Regions from separate parts of the Mesorhizobium sp. M8A.F.Ca.ET.202.01.1.1 genome, predicted to be linked through region 3. Evidence: predicted binding sites of a transcription regulator. Region 3 holds the regulator's gene; each other region holds the start of a gene.
The links. Region 3 encodes LexA, which represses DNA repair genes until DNA is damaged. Its sites were predicted from a motif close to TGTTCNNNNTGTGTTCNG; they were not measured.
Positions count from the first base shown of each region.

Region 1: a site for LexA is predicted at 1,777-1,794, ahead of EN845_RS15185 (UvrD-helicase domain-containing protein). Genes of this name have one in related genera too.
Region 2: a site for LexA is predicted at 2,594-2,611, ahead of EN845_RS28070 (PA0069 family radical SAM protein). Genes of this name have one in related genera too.

Region 1 is NZ_SRUN01000006.1:100,673-104,885, forward strand. It holds gene EN845_RS15185 (UvrD-helicase domain-containing protein) at 1-1,736, opposite strand, end outside; gene EN845_RS15190 (glucose/quinate/shikimate family membrane-bound PQQ-dependent dehydrogenase) at 1,993-4,213, shown strand, end outside.
Region 2 is NZ_SRUN01000015.1:136,126-140,338, forward strand. It holds gene moaB (molybdenum cofactor biosynthesis protein B) at 1-312, shown strand, start outside; gene EN845_RS28055 (hypothetical protein) at 451-891, shown strand; gene EN845_RS28060 (hypothetical protein) at 899-1,873, opposite strand; gene EN845_RS28065 (glycosyltransferase) at 2,023-2,535, opposite strand; gene EN845_RS28070 (PA0069 family radical SAM protein) at 2,687-3,841, shown strand; gene EN845_RS28075 (ribonuclease HII) at 3,996-4,213, shown strand, end outside.
Region 3 is NZ_SRUN01000010.1:131,990-136,202, reverse strand. It holds gene EN845_RS21610 (GntR family transcriptional regulator) at 62-835, shown strand; gene lexA (transcriptional repressor LexA) at 1,246-1,989, shown strand; gene EN845_RS21600 (ComEC/Rec2 family competence protein) at 1,983-4,213, opposite strand, start outside.

The sequences.
Region 1 (4,213 bases), on a different contig from region 3:
AGTTCCTTCAGGTTCTCCAGCCGACCGGGGGCTTCCGCCGAACGGTCGTTCTTCCACATGTCGGTGTAGCCGCTCTCTTCGAGAATGGTCTCGGCGAGCTCGGTGTGCGGGGTGGTTTCCAGCGCCTTCTGCCAGCGTTCGAAATTGGCCGCGACCTCGCGCAGCGCAGCGCGCGGTTTCGGCTTCAACTCGTCGCTTTCGGCGAGCGTGCCCGCCGCCTCAAGCATCGGGATGCGCATGCCGCGCGCCGTGTCGTGGATCTGGCGGATGGTCGCTTCGCCCAGGCCGCGCTTGGGCACATTGACGATGCGCTCGAAGGCGAGGTCGTCGGTGCCGTTGGCGACGACGCGGAAGAAGGCCAGTGCGTCGCGGATTTCCATGCGCTCGTAAAAACGCGGGCCGCCGATGACGCGATAGTTCAGGCCGAGCGTGATGAAGCGATCCTCGAAGGCGCGCATCTGGAAGGATGCGCGCACGAGGATCGCCATGTCGTTCAAATTATGCTTCTGGCGCTGGTAGGCCTCGATGGTCTCGCCGATGGCGCGGGCTTCCTCCTCCGAATCCCACGCGGCGTGGACGTTGACCTTGCCATCCTCGGGATCGTTGCGGTCGGTGAACAGCGTCTTGCCGAAACGGCCCTCATTATAGGCGATGAGATGGGAGGCGGCGCCCAATATGTGCGCGGTCGAGCGGTAGTTGCGTTCCAGCCGGATGATGGTGGCGCCGGGGAAATCCTTGTCGAAGCGCAGGATGTTGTCGACCTCGGCACCGCGCCAGCCATAGATGGACTGGTCGTCGTCGCCGACGCAGCAGATGTTAACGGTGGCCCTGTCGCGCGAGGCGCCCCCCTCTGTCCTGGCGGACATCTCCCCCTCAAGGGGGGAGATCGGCTTGCCTTCCGGCCGCTGCGCGAGCAGCCGCAGCCACATGTATTGGGCGGTGTTGGTGTCCTGGTACTCGTCGACGAGGATGTATTTGAAGCGCCGGTGATAGTCCTTCAGCACATCGGGATTGGCGCGGAAGATGCGGATCGGGTGGCAGAGCAGGTCGCCGAAATCGCAGGCGTTGAGCGTCTGCAGACGCTCCTGATAGGCCTTGTAAAGCTCGCGGCCCTTGCCGTTGGCGAAGCTGCGCGCATCGCCCTCGGCGATGTCGGCCGGACCCTGGCCCTTGTTCTTCCAGCCGTCGATCATCTGGGCGAACTGTTTTGCGGGCCAGCGCTTGTCGTCCAGGCCCTCGGCCTGGATCAGCTGCTTGATCAGCCGCACGACGTCGTCGGTGTCGAGGATGGTGAAGTCGGATCTCAGGCCGGCAAGCTCGGCATGGCGGCGCAGCAGCTTCACGCCGATCGAGTGGAAGGTGCCGAGCCACGGCATGCCCTCGACATTGCCTTCGCCGATCAGGATGCCGATGCGCTGCTTCATCTCGCGCGCGGCCTTGTTGGTGAAGGTGACGGCCAGGATCTGCGAGGGGAAGGCCCTGCCGGTGGCGAGGATGTGGGCGATGCGGGTGGTGAGCACGCGAGTCTTGCCGGTGCCGGCGCCGGCCAGCACCAGAACCGGGCCTTCGGTGGTCTCCACCGCCAGCCGCTGCTCGGGGTTCAGCCCCCTGAGATAGTCCGGCGCATTGTTCTGGCCGCCGCGGGCAGCCATGGCGCGCGCGGCAATGCCCGACGGGGCCGTGGGCCGCGCATTGGGTTCGTCGAAAAAGGGCATGTCTTCGGAAAAGCCGGACATCTCCCCCGAATGTAGTGATTCGGGAGGGAAAGACCAGAACTGTCTACGTTTTGTTCCGGTAAAGTGCCTGATACGGCCACTCGAGCGATATGGCGGCCGGCGTTGTGAACAACCGCGGTGGGGGCAAGGTTGCCGCCGCGGACCCTTGACCTGCGCTTGACAGGCGCGGCGGTCGGGAGAAAGTTGCGTATGGGGCGGCACGCAATGCCGGGTTGCCCAGAGCCGCCATGCGCGCAACAGTCGAAGGAGTTTCATCTTGGCTGTCACGATCACCTCCCTCGTCCTCTTCCTCATCGGTCTGGCGCTTGGCGCCGGCGGCATCTGGTTGGCTTCGCTGGGCGGCAGTTGGTACTACATCATCGTCGCTCTCGCCTTCCTGGTCGCCGCCTGGCTGCTCTACCGGCGCCGTTCCACTTCGCTCTGGCTCTACGCGGCGATCGTGCTCGGCACGCTGGCCTGGGCGGTCTGGGAAACCGGCTTCGACTGGTGGGAACTCGGCCCGCGCGGCGGCATCATCGTGCTGGTGGCGCTGTGGCTGCTGACGCCGTGGGCGCGGCGGGGCCTTGCCGGTCCGGACGGCCGCGCGCCACTGATCCTTGCCGTGCTGGCATCGCTGGCGGTGGCCGGCTATTCGATGACCACGGACCCGAAGGACATAGGCGGCGCGCTCGACACCGACAAGGTGATACCCAACGCCAATCTCGGCGGCGACGTGCCGGCGGGCGAATGGCACTATTACGGGCGCACGCAGTTCGGCCAGCGCTATTCGCCGCTCGACCAGATCACACCGGATAATGTCGCCAATCTGCAGCCGGCCTGGACCTACCGCACCGGTGATGTGAAGGGTCCGGACGATGTCGGTGAGACCACCTACCAGGTGACGCCGCTCAAAGTGGGCGACACGCTCTATATCTGCACGCCGCACAATTTCGCCATCGCGGTCGATGCGGCGACCGGCAAGGAGAAGTGGCGCTACGATCCCAAGATCAAGCTCGACAAGGACCGCCAGCACCAGACCTGCCGTGGCGTCTCCTATTATGCCGATGCCGCCGGCGCCGCCGGTCAGCCCTGCGCGACGCGCGTCTATCTGCCGACCTCGGATGCGCGGCTGATCGCGCTCGACGCCGCCAACGGGCAGGTTTGCCCAGCCTTTGCCGAGGGCGGCACGCTCAATCTGCTGACCAACATGCCGTATCCGAAGTCCGGTTATTACTACTCGACTTCGGCGCCGCTGATCGCGGGCGGCAAGATCATCGTCGGCGGCGCGGTCAACGACAATTATTCGACGCAGGAGCCGTCCGGCGTCATCCGCGCCTATGATGCGAGCACCGGCAAGCTGCTATGGAACTGGGATTCCGGCAATCCGGACCAGACGACGCCGCTGGCGGCCGGCCAGACCTACACCGCCAACTCGCCCAACATGTGGTCGACGCCGAGCGCCGACGAGAAGCTCGGCCTGCTCTATGTGCCGCTCGGCAACCAGACGCCGGACCAACTCGGCGCCGGGCGCAGCGCCAATGTCGAGAAATTCTCCTCCTCGATCACCGCGCTCGACCTCAATACCGGGCAATTGAAATGGGTGCGGCAGACCGTGCACCATGACCTCTGGGACATGGACGTGCCGGCGCAGCCGAGCCTGGTCGACATCACCAAGGCCGATGGTTCCGTCGTGCCCGCGCTGGTCGGGCCGACCAAGCAGGGCGACCTCTATGTGCTCGACCGGCGCACAGGCGAGCCGGTGATCGCGGTGAACGAAGTGCCGGCGCCGGGCGGCGCCATCGAAGGCGATCACACATCGCCGACGCAGCCGGTTTCCGATCTTACCTTCATGCCGAAGCCGCTGACCGGCGCCGACATGTGGGGGATCACCATGTTCGACCAGCTGGCGTGCCGGATCGAATTCCAGGGCCTGCGCTATGAAGGCCGCTACACGCCGCCTTCCGTCCAGGGCTCGCTGATCTATCCCGGCAATTTCGGCACCTTCAACTGGGGTGGCGTGGCGGTCGATCCGGTGCGGCAGGTGATGTTCGGCATGCCGACCTACCTGGCATTCAAGTCACAACTCATCCCCCGCGACCAGGTGCCGCCGCCGGACGAGGGGCGCGGCAGCGAGCAGGGGCTGAACCGCAATGAGGGCGCCCCCTACGCAGTGGTGATGGGACCCTTCCTGTCGCCGCTCGGCATCCCCTGCCAGGCGCCGCCCTGGGGCTATGTCGCCGGGGTTGATCTGAGGACCGGACAGATCGCCTACAAGCATCGCAACGGCACCGTCTACGACATGACGCCGCTGCCGTTGCCGCTGAAGGTCGGGGTGCCCGGCATCGGCGGGCCGATGATCACGGCCGGCGGTGTCGCCTTCCTGGGCGCCGCCGTCGACGACTATCTGCGCGCCTATGACCTGACTTCAGGCAGGCAGCTCTGGCGGGCGCGGCTGCCCGCCGGGGGGCAATCGACGCCGATGACCTATACGGTCGCGG
Region 2 (4,213 bases), on a different contig from region 3:
GGCTTCACTGGCCGCGATGTGACGCCCGAGGCGCTGGAGCCGATTTTCGAAAAGCGCATGGACGGCTTTTCGGAAGTGTTCCACCGCATCTCCTACGACAAAATCGGCACCTCGACGATCCAGAGCCGGGCGACCGGCGGCGTCGTCAACGCCACCTTCGTCTTCGTGCTGCCGGGCTCGCCCGGTGCCTGCAAGGACGCCTGGGACGGCATCATCGAGGCACAGCTCGACTACCGGCACATGCCTTGCAACTTCGTCGAGATCATGCCGCGCCTGGACGAACATCTGCGGCGCGGCAAATCAGCCCCTTAAAAAGCCTAGGCAAAGTGCCGACTTCACGCCGTGTTCGCCAGGCAGAACAGCGCCGGGCGCCTTCGAACGGCCATTCCAAACCGGATGCCGGAGACAGTATCTTCGTGGGCGATCCCTACCGTTCACGAGAAGGCAGATATGGCCGTGCAAACTGGAACCATGCACACTGGTGGGTGCCATTGCGGCAATATACGCCTGCGATTTTCGACCGAGCTGGATCCATCGCAAATCGAAGTCCGCGCCTGCCAATGCTCGTTCTGCACAAAGCATGGCGCGCGCGCCTTCGCCGATCCTGACGGCAGGCTGATCATCTCGGTCAAGGACGCAAGGCGATTGCGCAAATACCGGTTCGGACTGGAGACCGCCGACTATCTGATTTGCCGAGAATGCGGCGTCTATGCCGCCGCGATCGCCGGGGAAAATGACGAGGCCAGGGCCATCCTGATCGTCAACGCCCTGGACGATCACAGGGCGTTCACCGGAGAATCGGTCCTGGTCGACTTCGACTGGGAAAACAGAGCTGAGCGGCAAGCCAGGCGTCGCCTTCGCTGGATGCCGGTCGAGATGAGCTTCGCCTGACCTGCCTTCAGCGGATGACCGGCTCGCCATGGAAACGACGGCGCGACGGCTTGGAGACGCCGAAGCCAACTTCCATCATCAGCCGTGGCGTGCGTGCCGGCACCGTGCCCATGTGGAAACCGAAGGGGTCTTCGACGAAGCCGAGGCCAGCCTCTCCGGTCAGGGTCACCGGGCTCTGCTCGCCATACACGTCCAGCACATCCTGGGCGGGATGGCCGACGAGAAGGGTGAGCTGATGCCTTATGGCGCGGCGCCTGTGGCTTCCCCTGACATAGACATGCGGACCGGTCTCGGCGTCGACGGGCTTGAGGTAGAAAAAGAATTTCAACATCCGCCAGTCATCGAGATCGAAATGATACTTGCCGAGCGAGGCAAGGTTCTTGTCGGCGTCGGACGCCTCGCCGGTCGGAAAACTCCACCAGATGCGTGTCGTGATGAGTTTCGCCTGGCCGCCGAGATAGTGCGCGGCGATGTCGAGAAGCAGCGGGTCGCGCTGTATGGCGAGTGCCGCCGGGCAGTCGAGGATGCGTTCGAAATAATGGCCGCTCAGCAATGAGCGGCCAAGGCGCTTTTCGGCTTCGGCATGTTCGCCGGGCACGAATTCGAGCCGGCGGTCGAAATTGCCGTAGCAGGGCGTGCGCCGGGCGAAGCTGGCAATCTCCTCGTGGATATCAGGCGGCAGGATCAGCCCCGAGAACAGCCCGTCCGACCGCAACGCGCCGACGACGGCCTCGCGCTGAACGCCCCTGAACATCGTGTCCCCGGCATTGTCGGCCGGACGAGCGCGCTTCGCGCCCAGCCAATGCATCCGGCGCCCGGGCATGGTACGCGCCAGAACGAACATCGGCAGCCAGGCAGGGTTTTCGCGCAGGTCCTTCAGATAGGTCGGGATGCGCACGGCGATGCGGCGCAGCAGGCTGCCATTGCGTGCAATGGCCTCGAGACTGGCAGTGCCGGACTTGTCAGTGGTCGAAAGGTTCATGGGGATCCTCAAGGGTATGATGCAGCGCCGACGCAATGTCGGAGCCTGCCGTTCCGGCATGACCCAAACCCAATTCACCCGCCTTGTCGGAAAGTTACCCGCGCGTCAGTTTTTGTGCAACGCACAATGGACAGAGCAGCCGCAAAAAATCACCTCTGCCTCGGCGGCGCCGCCCAGATCTCGGCGTCGAGCTTCTTTGTCGCCAGACCGCGCGCCAACGCCTCGGCGCTGCCGGCATTCTTGGACAGAGATGCCGCCTGCCGCTTGCTGATCACCAGGCCGTCGGCGAGCGCACGGTTTGCCGAAAAGACCCGGGCCAGGAACGGCGGACGGCTGCCCCGCGCCCGCGAGAACCGGGCGGCCATTGTCTGCCTGGCGGTATGGGCGACAACCGCGTCGATCCAACCCTCCACCAGCCTCGCACCCGGTTCGAGAAACAGCAGCCAGTCACCCTTGGCCTGGCGAATGCCGGCGGCGATGCCGCCGCTCCCCACATAGTGGCAGCCGGCATGCTCGGCCACGCGATGCGTGTGGTCGGTGGAGCCGGTGTCGCAGACGACGACATCGCGCACCACGCCCTCGACCGCGCCGCCGATCAGCGTCGCCAGCGTGCGGGCGAGACCCTCCTCGTCATTATGCGTTTCGATGAGAACACTGAGCATCATGAGCCGAATAGCGGAAAGCGCCGACCGACGCCAGTTTTTGCGCCGCACCATAAAAAGTTCTTGCTTTGTTCTCATCAACAAAATAGGAATAATTTCCATGAGCAGAGCGATTCGACAGAACATGGACAGTCCCTGGGAGCGGGCGAAGATGGAACCGATCATGCGCGCCGACATTGCAGCCTTCGGAGCAGGACGAGCCGAAATGGCCAACGCGATGATCGAGCAGAGCGGCATGCGGGTCCGTCCGGACCGCAACCGTGGCCGGTCGGCAGGCATCAATCCGTCCGGCCGGTTCGAACCCGTGAGCCGACATGTCTTCGACGACGGCTGGAGTTCGCTGGAGGAACTGCCCCCGTTCAAGACCGAGGTGCAGGTGGAGAAGCCGCGCTCCATCATCACGCGCAACGAATCGCCGGACATCTCCTTCGACCGGTCGATCAATCCCTATCGCGGCTGCGAGCACGGCTGCGTCTATTGCTTCGCGCGGCCGACACACTCGTTCATGGGCCTGTCGCCGGGCCTGGATTTCGAATCCAAGCTGTTCGCCAAGCCGGACGCGGCACGCCTGCTCGACAAGGAGTTGTCGAAGGACGGCTACCAGCCCCGCACCATCGCCATCGGCACCAACACCGATCCCTACCAGCCGATCGAGAAGCAGTACCGGATCATGCGCGAAATCCTCGAAGTGCTGGAGGCACGCGGTCATCCGGTCGGCATCGTCACCAAATCGGCCCTGGTGGTGCGCGACATCGACATTCTGTCGCGCATGGCCGAGCGCGGGCTCGCCAAGGTGGCGCTGTCGGTGACGACGCTCGACCGCATGCTGGCCAGGACGATGGAACCCCGCGCCTCGACGCCGACCAAGCGGCTGGAAGCGATCAGGCAGCTTTCGGATGCCGGTATCCCTGCTTCGGTGATGGTGGCGCCGATCATTCCGGGCCTGACCGACCAGGAGATGGAACGCATCCTCGACTCGGCACACCATGCCGGAGCGCGCGAAGCTGGCTATGTGGTGCTGCGCCTGCCGCTGGAGGTCAGCCCGATCTTCAAGGACTGGCTGCTGCGTCACTATCCCGACCGCTATCGCCACGTCATGTCGTTGATCCGTTCGATGCGCGACGGCAAGGACTACGATTCGGAATGGGGCAAGCGCATGAAGGGCGCCGGTCCCTATGCCTGGCAGATCGGCCGGCGCTTCGAAATCACCGCCAAGCGGCTCGGCCTCAATGCGGAGCGACGCACGCTGCGGACTGACCAGTTCGTCGCCGCCGGCAAGGACCAGGAGCAGTTGATGCTGCTCTGAAAATTGAAAATCGCCGCGGGCTGTTCATGACCGCCGCGGCCAAGAATCCCGTCCGGCCTGCCCCGGCCAGCAGACGGTGCCCTCCCGGTCCGGCGCCCCACCCGACCCGGAGGGACTTGCGGAGAATCGGAGCCGATGCGAACCTCGCCGCAACATGGCTCGCGCGCGTTCTGATTCTCCGCTTCTCTTCGAAATCGTCGAGAAACCCGATTTCTCCTTCGAGACGAAGGCGATGGCCGATGGGTTATGGCCGGTCGCGGGGATGGACGAAGCCGGTCGTGGCCCGCTGGCGGGTCCGGTCGTCGCGGCAGCAGTGGTGCTCGACCCCGCCAACATTCCCGAAGGACTCGACGATTCAAAGCGGCTTAGCCA
Region 3 (4,213 bases):
AATTCTTGCCATGCCCCTACATCATATATAATTTTCCCTGCCAGACGACGGATGGACCGCGATGCAGGATCAAACGAGCTCCACAAAGACGGAGGCAGCCTATCAGCTGTTGCGGCGCGATATCCTGACCACGCGCCTCATGCCCGGCGCCCCGCTCAAACTGAGTGCACTGCGCGGCACCTATGGAGTCGGCTGGACGCCATTGCGCGAAGCCTTGTCGCGGCTCGAGGCCGAACGCCTGGTCACCGCCATCAGCAATCGCGGTTTTACCGTGGCTCGGGTGTCGCGGGCCGAACTGGAGGACCTGGCGCGCGCCAGGATGGTGGTCGAGATCCCCCTGTTCCTCGAATCGATGGAGAAAGGCGGCAAGGAATGGGAAGATGCCGTGGTCACCGCCCACTACCGGCTCTCCCGTTGCAAAACCGCGGTCGACGATCCCTCGGATGCGGCGGTCGACAAATGGGACGAGAATCACGAGGCTTTCCATGCGGCGCTGCTGAGTGCCGCCACATGCGATTGGCTGTTGCGTTTCCGCTCGACGATCTCGGATCAATTGCGCCGGCATCATCGCTTTCTTGGTCTGGCGCCGACATTGCGGGCCGCGGCCGGCCTCAAGGATGGCTACGAAGAGGCGATGGAGGCGCTGCGCGAAGCGATTGCGATCGAACACCATACCGCGATCATGGAAGCGGCACTCGATCGTGACGTCGAGCGGGCCAAGGCGCTGATGGTGGCCCATATCGGCTACACCCTGCACGTCTATGTCCACAGCGAAGACAGCGGCCCGACCAAATACGCCGCCCGCGCCGGCAGCTTGAAAGCTGGTTCGGGATGACTCCGGCGCTTCCGCGACACCTATTCGCACGCGTTGGTCGGAGTGGGGCCGGACGCCTGGGTCCATCGCTGCCCCGAAGCTGCCAGTCGTTGGCGTTTTGGTTTCGTTTCGTTCCGCGAATAACGGACCGATAAATTATACAATCCGCCCGGGGAAAGCCTTCCGAACGGCTGACGCCAAACTCGGGAGCGGATGGGCCACAGGCCATTAACCATAACGATTTCAATGGGCCTGCCGATGGCGGAAAAGGTCGGCTTCTGCCCGCCGTAGCGGACAAAAAACATCCGCAGCCTTAACAAATTCATTAAACTTTAAACGGTTGCGGAACACAACTGGAACAGATAGTGTTTGTTCTGGGTTTGTTTTTTCGATTCTGGTTCAGACCTTCGTTCAATGCCTTGGGGGCCGCCATGCTGACACGCAAGCAACATGAACTGCTGATGTTCATCCACGAACGGCTCAAGGAAAGCGGGATACCGCCCTCCTTCGACGAGATGAAGGAAGCGCTCGATCTTGCCTCCAAATCCGGGATTCATCGCCTGATCACGGCGCTGGAGGAACGCGGCTTCATTCGCCGGCTACCCAATCGGGCGCGCGCGCTGGAGGTGCTGCGGCTGCCGGATTCGATCGCGCCCGGCCTGAACGCGGCAAAGAAATTTTCGCCCAGCGTCATCCAGGGCAGCCTTGGTCAAAACAATCTTGGCCGCCAGCTCAAGCCGGCGACGGCGCCTTCGCGTCTGCCCGCGGCCGGCAATGACGACGATGTGGTTTCAGCCGTGTCCATCCCGGTCATGGGCCGTATCGCCGCCGGTGTGCCGATCGATGCCATCCAGCATCAGACGCATTCGATCTCGGTGCCGCCGGATATGATCATGGGCGGCGAGCACTATGCGCTGGAGGTCAAGGGTGACTCGATGATCGAGGCTGGTATCTTCGACGGCGACACGGTCATCATCCGCAATGCGAACACGGCAAGTCCGGGCGAAATCATCGTGGCGCTGGTCGACGAGGAGGAAGCGACGCTGAAGCGGTTCCGCCGTAAAGGCGCCTCGATCGCGCTCGAAGCCGCCAATCCAGCCTACGAAACGCGTATTTTCGGGCCGGACAGAGTCAAGGTACAAGGCAAGCTGGTCGGGCTGATCAGGCGCTACTGAGCCGGTTTGCCATCGGACTTGTCTGGCTTTTTATAGGGCGGCAGCCCCCTCGCCTCGCGTGAGAATTTTCGCTGCTCGTGCCAGGGCCGGTATGGTCCGTCGACAGCGAATTCGATCACAGCCGGGGTTGTGGCCGACTGGGGATCGAAGAAGACGGCAGCACTTCCCTTGCGGGCGAGCTGCCGTTTCGTGACGACGACAACCAGCGGATTGTGGCAGGCGTCATAGGCGGTCGCGTCATTGACGACGATCAGGTCGGCGAAGGCGCAGGCTTTCCAGGTGTTCTTGCGATCCTCGACATAGGCGACGATCGCGCCGGAAGGGTGCCTGGCAAGGCAAAGGCCTTCGCGGCAATAGAACGGCGATCCCTGCGGCAGGTCGGTGGGAGCGGCAATATCGAATTGCCCGTCCGCCTTGTCGAACATTTCCGGTTTGACGATTGTTTCGGAGACCAGAGCGCGTTTCCAGTTGTCGGCCGCGAATTCGTTCGGACGTTCCCGGTTGACGGCCAGTTCGCCATTGCCGATCGGCAGTGCGACCAGCCGTGCGTCTTCCGAGATCAGCACGTCGGGCGTGCGTATGTCCGACACAGTCAACAGACCGGCAAGTGCGAATGGCAGTGCCGCGAGCCGCAGCCAGGTCGTCGCCATCGTCGCGATGACCAGCGCGACGGCCACCAGCAGCACGGATTGCTGCGAGATCAGACCTACCCCATCGATTGGCGAGCGCTCCGATATCCATGACGATACGGCGATCATCGCTGTCAGGCCTTTGCCCATCACGTAGAGAAACGGGCCGTCGGCGCCGAAGGGCATCGCCAGCGAACTGAGGACCGCAAAAGGCATGACGACCACCGACACGATCGGCATGACGGCCAGATTGGCGAACAGGCTGAGCGGCGATACGCGCTGGAAATGCCAGATGGCAAACAGCGCCGTCGCGCTGCCGGCAATGATGGAGGTCATGGCCAATCCACCTGTCGCCAGCAGGAATTTTCGCGTCAGGAACCCGGGTAGTGACCGCTTTGGCGACGGTGGCCTCGTCTTACCAGCGCGGTGGTCCGCCCAGCCGGCATAGGCGCCAACAAGGGCCGCGGTTGCCGCGAACGACATCTGGAAGCTCGGGCCGACGACCTCGTGCGGGGAAACCAGGATAACGGCGATCGCCGAGATGGCCAGGTTGCGCATGGTGAGCGCCGCGCGATCGAACAAGACGGCAATCAGCATCACCGCCAGCATGATGAAGCTGCGTTCGGCCGCAACGACGACACCGGAAATGACGAGATAGGCGGCGATCGAGAAAAGTGCGGCGGCGGCCGCATATTTCTTCACCGGCCGGCGCGCGGAAAAGTCTGGAAACAGCGCGAAGGCACCGCGCAACAGACCCATGATGGTGCCGGCGACCAGCGCCATATGCAGTCCCGAAATGGAAATGATGTGATAGATGCCGGTACGCCGCATCGCTTCGTTGATTTCATCGGGAATGCCGGCGCGCACGCCGACGATCAGCGCCGCCGCGATCTCGCCTTCGGCGCCGCCGATGCTGCCCCTGATGTGGTCGGCGATGGCTTCGCGGGCGTTTTCGATGCTTGAAAAAAGACGGGCTGGCAGCGACATCTCACCATCGTCGGTAGCGACAACCGTTGGATTGCCGAGAAAGAAGCCGCTGCCGCCGATGCCTGCGAAATAGCTGTCGAAGGAGAAGTCGTAGCTGTCCGGCCGCACCGGACCGGTCGGCGGCAGCAGTTTGGCGTAGCCTGTGATAAGCGAGCCAGCGGTCATTTCCGGCGGTATCTTGCGTGCCGAAAGCCGGACCCTTTCCGGCGCATAGCGCAATTTCGGCCGGGCGGTCGAAATCACGTCCATGGTCAACCGGATACGGCCGCTCTCCATCTCCTCGAGCGAGACCACGCGGCCGGTCAATTGAGTCGAGATTTCCGAACCCAGCATCCGGGTTCCTGCTCGCCATGTTTCGACCTTCGCCGCGAGCAGGCCCAGCGCGCACAACAGCACTGCCATGAAACACAGATGGGTTTTCGGCCAGGAACGCGAGACGAATGCACAGGTCGCCGCCAGCACCATGACCGCGACAGGCTTTGCAAAATCGGGCTCGGTCGCCAGCGAAAAGTAGCCGATCGCCCCAACCGCCAGGCAGACCGGCACCAGCAGGAAGGCGATGCCCCGGTCAAGTTCCAGCTCCGCCGCCTTGGCCAAGCCGTGGCGCA